Linked DNA regions of Ciceribacter thiooxidans. The protein of the gene in region 2 interacts with the protein of the main gene of each other region in a pairwise test. Links are inferred from orthologs where the notes say so. Each region holds a gene or a part of one and is shown on either strand. Other genes may lie near its edges.

Region 1 (3,099 bases), 1.5 Mb from region 2 along the record:
CATACCTCATAAGGAGAGGGCGGTGCGACTTGCCGACAGACCGGATGCCCTGAGCGAGGAACTAGGTGCTGCCAACACACTGTGGGTAGAAGATGGACTGGTGCACTCGACGAATACCGACGGACTCGGTTTCCTTGCCAATCTCGACGAGCGTAAACCGGGTTGGGATTGTTTCGACAAAGCTGTCGTCCTCGGTGCGGGCGGTGCGAGCCGAGCGATCATCCAAGCCCTGAGAAATCGAGGTTTCGATGAGATCCATGTCGTCAATCGCACGGTGGAGCGTGCGGAGGAACTGGCGGATCGCTTCGGCAAGAGAGTCTTCGCCCATCCGATGGGAGCGCTCGCCGAAGTCCTTACTGGCGCGGGATTGTTTGTCAACACAACCTCGTTGGGTATGCACGGGACGCCGATCCCGGACTTTCCGTTAGAACGCCTGAAGGCGGACGCGACCGTGACCGACATCGTCTATGTCCCGCTCGTCACACCGCTTTTGCTGCAGGCGGAGCGGCACGGACTGGCGACGGTAGACGGGCTCGGCATGCTTTTGCACCAGGCTGTGCCCGGTTTCGAAAAATGGTTCGGCCGTCTTCCGCAAGTTACACCTGAACTGCGGGCGCTCGTCATTGCCGATATGGAAATGCATGCATGATCGTTATCGGATTGACCGGTTCCATCGGCATGGGCAAGTCGACGACGGCAGCGCTCTTTGCGGAGCAAGGGATTCCCGTCAATGACTCGGATCGTGTTGTCCACGAACTCTACCGTGGAGAGGCGGTGCCGCTGATCGCTGCTGCCTTCCCGGACGTAATTGTCGAGGGTGTGGTCGATAGGACGAAGCTCTCCGAGAATCTGGCGAAGAATCCGGCTAACTTCAAGATCCTTGAGGCGATCGTCCATCCGCTGGTGAGGAGCCGGGAGCAGGACTTCCTGGATAGCGCACGGGATTCTGGTGCCGACATAGTGGTTTTGGACATTCCCCTTCTCTTTGAGACACGGGTCCAGAATCGTGTGGATGTTGTCGTGGTCGTCAGTTGTGATCCGCAGCTACAGAAGGAGCGGGTCCTGAAGCGATCAGGAATGACGGAGGAGAAATTCGACTTGATCCTGGCGCGGCAGGTGCCCGATAAGGAAAAGCGTGCGCAGGCCGACTTTATCATCGATACGGGTCACGGCATCGAATCGGCACGGCGCCAGGTTGGTGAGATTATTTCGACCTTGCGACATTGGTCGCGGGCTGGAGGATAGTGCATGCGGGAAATCGTCTTCGATACGGAAACGACGGGGCTGGAATCCAAGTTCGATCGAGTTATCGAGATCGGCGGGATCGAGCTTCTCAACCATTTTCCGACCGGTCGGAGCTTCCACGTCTATATCAATCCAGGCGACCGCAAGGTTCATCCGGACGCGCTTGCTGTTCACGGTATCAGCGATGATTTTCTGAAGGATAAGCCGCATTTCGCGGAGATCGTCGAGGAACTCCTCGAGTTCTTCGATGGCGCACGGTGGATCGCGCATAATGCGAACTTCGACATCGGCTTCATGAACGCCGAGTTCGATCGACTGGATCGACCGCCGGTGCCGCCCGACATGGTGATCGACACCCTGGCCCTGGCGCGTCGAAAGCACCCGATGGGACCGAACTCGCTTGATGCGCTTTGCCGCCGGTACGGTGTTGACAACTCGCACCGCGCGAAGCACGGGGCACTTCTCGATGCCGAGCTTTTGGCCGAGGTTTACATCGAGATGCTGGGAGGCCGTCAGGCAGCCTTTGGCTTGGTGCAGGCGGAGGAAAAAAAGGCTGTTACGGAGGAAGAAGTCGAGATTGCCGATCATCTGCTTGTGCGAACGACAAAGCTTGCGTCGCGTCTTACCGCCGAAGAAATCGAATCTCACCGCTTGTTGATCGCACGCTTGGGCGAGAAAGCCATCTGGTCGAGATACAGGTCTTAGAGACGTCAGACCTTGATCTACAAAAAAGCCCGGCGAACCGGGCTTTCTCTTTTTGACGTAAAGGCGGTTAGTTCGTCGCCTGCACCTTTGCGCGGGCTTGTTCTTCAGCCACACGCTGCGCGAACATCTGTGCAAAATCGATGGGATCGATCATCAGCGGCGGGAAGCCACCATTGCGCGTTGCATCGGCGATGATCTGGCGTGCGAATGGGAAAAGCAGACGCGGGCACTCGATGAAGAGAACCGGCAGCATGTGTTCCTGCGGGAACCCGGAAATGCGAAAGACGCCGCCGTAAACCAGTTCTGCGGCGAACACCGTTTTGTCACCATCCTTGGCTTCTGCATTCAGCGAAAGCACAACGTCAAAGTCCGAATCCGACAGCGGATTGGCATTGACGTTGACGTTGATGTTGATTGCAGGGGCTCTGTCGCGAGATTGCAGCGAGCGCGGAGCGCCAGGGTTCTCGAATGAGAGATCCTTGATGTACTGAGCCAGAATATTGAGGGAGGGGCTCGCCGTTCCCGTGTCGTCGTTGGCCATTGGGCGTCCTCGTGGCTTTGGATTATCGGGGCCATCTAACACTTCGGGCCCGCGGTTACAACCCTTGCGCCCGGCCGAAACAGCGAGCTTACCGGTCGCCTTCCTTCTTTATATGCCAAGGTGAACTATTGTCTGGCTCACGATGGAAATCGACCTCGTGAAGATCTATCGTTCTTGAATCCTCCCTCTGCGAACTGCCACGCGGCCCGGCGTAGTACTGCTGCCGTGAGGAGAAGAAGACGGTTCGTGCGCCAAGCCGCAACCATACAACCTTGCGTACGAACGGCAGCAGGAGCAGCAGCCCAAGCAGGTCGGTAACAAAGCCTGGAATGATCAGAAGTATGGCTGCTGCAGCAATCATCGCTCCATCAACGAAGGCCTTTCCCGCATCAGTCGTCGCTTGGCCTTCCTCGCGCAGTTTCCGTAGCATTCCAAAGCCGTGAACGCGAAGCAGCATGAGCCCGGTGACAGTCGAAAGGACAATCAAGCCCAGCGTGGTTACCACGCCGACCGCCTGTCCAACAACGATAAAGCCAGCAATCTCGACCAACGGGAGGACGATGAATAACAGTGCCGGAATGCGCATGCCTAACTCTCCTCCGAACCCG
Region 2 (4,357 bases):
TCAGATCATGGTGCGGCAGAAGTTCAAGCCCGTCTTCGAGGCTGCAATCGCGATTGCCGATCCGCAGAAGCCGCTCGGCACCCATTTCGTCGAGGCGACGCATGTCGACATGCTCGCCGGCAGCGCCGAATGGCGCGGCGTCACGCTGGAGAACAACCTCTCCAACGCGACGATGAAGCGCCTCGGCATCGAAGCGCCGACGGCCGGCGAGACCGCGCCGACGCTTGCGCAGGCGCTCGACCGCATCTCCATCCCGGATGCCGTGCGCCGGAAGATCGAGCCCATGCTCGGGGAAGGCAGCTCGATCACCATTTCGGATTCGGGGATCGGGCCGGAAACCGGCGACGGGACCGACTTCATCACCGTGACCCGCAAGGTGCCGCGCGGCTGACGCGGGCAACCCGCCGGCATCCACCAGCGGTTACACCAGCTCGACGTCGACGATCCCAGGCGCCGACCGCAGCGCTGCCGCGATCTCCGGCGAGATGCGGTACTTTTCCGAAAGCTCGACCTCGATCTCGCGCTGGCCGTCTTCCTTGATGACGACGAAGGAGACGAGGCCGTCGCCCCTGGTGTTGAGGTGGGCGCCGACCGCCTTCAGCGGACCGGAATCGCGAACATAGACGCGTAGCGCCTTCTGCATCTGCAGCGATTTTTCTTCGAGCGACTGGGCCGTCTGGATCCTGAGCCCGATGCCCTCCGGCCGCTCTTCCGCAGCAACGGTGATCACCACGGATTTGCCGGACTCCAGAAGGTCGCGATACTGGTTCAGGCCTTCGGAAAACAGGACCGCCTCGAACTGCCCGGAGGAATCCGAAAAGGTGACGATGCCCATCTTGTTGCCGGTGCGGGTCTTGCGTTCCTGACGCCCCGTCACCGTGCCGGCGAGACGCCCGGCCGTCGCGCCCTGCTTCACCGCGGCGGAAAAATCGGCAAAGGTCTGGACGCGCATCTTTTCGAGGAGCGAGCGATAGGTGTCGAGCGGATGCGCGGAGAGATAGAAGCCCAGCACCTGGAATTCGCGGTGCAGCTTCTCCGAGGCGAGCCACGGCGTGTACGTCGGGAAGGCGATCTTCTCCGGCCCGGAGGCGCCGCCGGCACCGAACATGTCCGACTGGCCGCTGACGGCATTTTCCTGCGCGCGCTGCGCATAGCCGAGAATGCGGTCCAGCCCGCCGATCAGTTCGGCACGGTCGTGGCCGAAGCAATCGAAGGCGCCGGCACAGATCAGGCTTTCGAAGACACGGCGGTTGATCTGCTTCGGATCGATGCGCAGACAGAAATCCTCGAGGCTCTCGAAGGGCTTGTCGCCACGAACTTCGACGATGTGGTCGACGGCCGACTCGCCGACGCCCTTGATCGCAGCGAGCGCATAGTAGATGCAGCGATCGCCGGTCTGAAAGTGGCGGAACGAGGTCTGCACCGACGGTGGGATGACCTTGATGCCGAGACGCCCCGCATCCTGGCGGAAGTCGTTGAGCTTCTCGCTGTTGGCCATATCGTAGGTCATCGTGGCGGCGAGGAACTCGACCGGATAATGCGCCTTCATGTAGGCCGTCTGGTAGGAGACGATCGCGTAGGCCGCAGCGTGTGACTTGTTGAAGCCGTAGTTGGCGAACTTGGCCAAGAGTTCGAAGATGTTCTCGGCCTGAGGCTTGGACACGCCGTTCTTCATCGCACCATCGACGAAGCGGGCGCTCTGCTGGTCCATCTCGGCCTTGATCTTCTTGCCCATGGCGCGGCGCAGAAGGTCGGCTTCGCCGAGCGAATAGCCCGACAGGACCTGGGCGATCTGCATCACCTGTTCCTGGTAGACGATAACCCCTTGCGTCTCCTTCAACAGGTAGTCGATCTGCGGGTGGATGGAGGCAATTTCCTCCTCGCCATGCTTGCGGGCATTGTAGACCGGGATGTTCTCCATCGGACCCGGACGGTAGAGCGCCACCAGCGCGATGATGTCCTCGATACAGTCCGGTCGCATGCCGATCAGCGCCTTGCGCATGCCGGCACTTTCAACCTGGAACACGCCGACGGTTTCGCCGCGGGAGAGCATTTCGTAGGTCAGCTTGTCGTCGAGCGGAATCGCTGCCAGGTCGACGTCGACGCCTCTCTGCTCCTTGACGAAATCGACAGCCGTCTTCAGCACCGTCAGCGTCTTCAGGCCGAGAAAGTCGAACTTGACCAGCCCCGCCTGCTCGACCCATTTCATGTTGAACTGGGTCACCGGCATGTCGGAACGCGGATCGCGATACATCGGCACCAGCTTCGACAACGGGCGGTCGCCGATGACGATACCGGCGGCGTGGGTCGAGGCGTGGCGGTAGAGGCCCTCGATCTTCTGGGCGATGTCGAGAAGACGGGCGACGACCGGCTCCGCTTCCGCCTCCTCGCGGAGCTTCGGTTCCTCCTCGATCGCCTTGGAAAGCGGCGTCGGGTTCGCCGGGTTGTTCGGCACCAGCTTGCAGATCTTGTCGACCTGGCCGTAGGGCATCTCCAGCACGCGGCCGACATCGCGCAGGGCCGCACGCGCCTGCAGCGAACCGAAGGTGATGATCTGCGCCACCTGCTCACGGCCGTACTTCTGCTGGACGTAGCGGATCACCTCTTCGCGCCGGTCCTGGCAGAAGTCGATGTCGAAGTCGGGCATCGACACGCGTTCCGGATTGAGGAAGCGTTCGAAGAGCAGCGAGAAGCGCAAGGGGTCGACGTCGGTGATGGTGAGCGCATAGGCGACCAGCGAGCCCGCGCCCGAACCGCGGCCCGGACCGACGGGAATGTCGTGCTGCTTCGCCCACTTGATGAAGTCGGAAACGATCAGGAAGTAGCCGGGAAACTTCATCCGCTCGATGATCGAGAGCTCGAATTCGAGCCGTTCGCGGTAATCCTTCTCCTCGTAGCCCGCCGCCATTCCGAGCGCGGCGAGCCTCCGGTCGAGCCCCTCGACCGCCTGCCGCCGCAATTCCTCCGCCTCGGCTTTCTCCGCCTCCTCCGGATCGGCGCCGACGCCGGCAAAGCGCGGCAGGATCGGTTTGCGCGTGTTGAGCACGAAGGAGCACCGCATGGCGATCTCGACGGTGTTCTCGATCGCCTCCGGCAAGTCGGCGAAGAGCGCCTGCATCTCGGCCCGGCTCTTCAGATAATGGTCGGGCGTCAGGCGGAAGCGGTTGTCGTCGGAAACGATCGCATTGTGGGCGACGGCCATCAGCGCGTCATGCGCGTCGTAGTCCTCCCGGGTGAGAAAGAACGCTTCGTTGGTCGCAACCAGCGGCAGGTCGTACTGATAGGCGAGCTGCACCATCTTCGTCTCGTGGCGACGATCGTAGTCGCCGTGACGCTGCAACTCGACATAAAGCCGGTCGCCGAAGAGCCGCTTCAGCGTCGAAAGCCGCGCCTCGGCCTGCGCCCCGTGCCCTTCCTGAAGGGCGACATCGACCGGTCCGCCCGAAGCCCCGGTCAATGCGATCAGCCCGTCCGTGCCGCGTTCTTCCAGCCACGACGTGGTGACATGCACCGCCTGGTGCCCCTCTCCTTCGAGGTAGGCACGGCTGACGAGATCCACGAGCCGCTCGTAGCCGGCGGCATCCGCCGCAAGCAACACGATCGCAGGGTATCTGGCGGGCGCATGCGACGAACGTTTATCGTCCCGCGCATCCTCCATATCGATCGACAACTGGCAGCCGATGATCGGTTGCAGCCCGTCACCGACGGCATATTGCGAAAACTCGAGCGCGACGAAGAGATTGTTGGTGTCAGTGATGGCGACCGCCGGCTGGCCGTCGGCGGCGGCCTTGCGGAGAATCTTCTTCAGCGGCAATGCGCCTTCGAGCAGCGAATAGGCCGAATGGAGGCGCAAATGCACAAAACCCGGCGACCCTGCCTCGTGCACACCTTCGCCAACTGCTTCGCCCATATCCGTCTACCCGCATCCGATGAATCGGTGCGATTTTCGGTCGCCCCGACAGGGAAGTCCAGCCTTCGCGACCGGACACGGGTCACTCTCTACAGGATAGGTGCGAGAACCTCAAATCGCGGAGACGATCACCGAGAAACCGGTGAGGAACATGAGGATCGAGGCGAATGCGGCGACATCACGGAAAACATCAGTCATGGCTCACTCCTTACTCTTTATGTTTTTATTTTGTTCCGTGTTTGTTCTCTTGTCAACCCAAAAAGGGTCATATACTTCCATTCACGATGCGAATGCGCTGGAACATAGAGGAAACGCAGCAGACGGTGCGGTCGGCCGCATCGCTTTGCCCGGCGCCGCAGAGTTCAGACAGGATAGATGAGGGTGGTAACCGTCAGAGCCCGGTGCGCCGCATGACATGCATCGGCCGGGGCCTTCGTCAGATCTCGG

Evidence for each region. Proteins that work in one complex are often made in the same cells at the same time.
Region 1: the proteins of dnaE (region 2) and dnaQ interact in binary tests that used the Escherichia coli proteins (3 or more experiments, as listed by UniProt). The link is inferred for Ciceribacter thiooxidans from one-to-one orthologs.

What each region holds. Positions count from the first base shown.
Region 1 is NZ_CP059896.1:3,508,692-3,511,790, reverse strand. What follows is about bases 223-3,099. They hold dnaQ (DNA polymerase III subunit epsilon), read left to right. Parts: upstream 223-1,248; coding sequence 1,249-1,950; downstream 1,951-3,099. Other genes in these bases: H4I97_RS17370 (FxsA family protein), read right to left, coding at 2,580-3,077; secB (protein-export chaperone SecB), read right to left, coding at 2,018-2,491; coaE (dephospho-CoA kinase), read left to right, coding at 646-1,245; H4I97_RS17390 (shikimate dehydrogenase), read left to right, coding at 223-649. Also shown: more of H4I97_RS17390, read left to right, coding at 1-222. UniProt on the Escherichia coli protein: DNA polymerase III is a complex, multichain enzyme responsible for most of the replicative synthesis in bacteria. The epsilon subunit contain the editing function and is a proofreading 3'-5' exonuclease.
Region 2 is NZ_CP059896.1:2,020,305-2,024,661, forward strand. Bases 222-4,257 are described here. They hold dnaE (DNA polymerase III subunit alpha), read right to left. Parts: upstream 3,911-4,257; coding sequence 422-3,910; downstream 222-421. Other genes in these bases: H4I97_RS09740 (L,D-transpeptidase family protein), read left to right, coding at 222-391. In the rest of the region: more of H4I97_RS09740, read left to right, coding at 1-221. UniProt on the Escherichia coli protein: DNA polymerase III is a complex, multichain enzyme responsible for most of the replicative synthesis in bacteria. This DNA polymerase also exhibits 3' to 5' exonuclease activity. The alpha chain is the DNA polymerase catalytic subunit.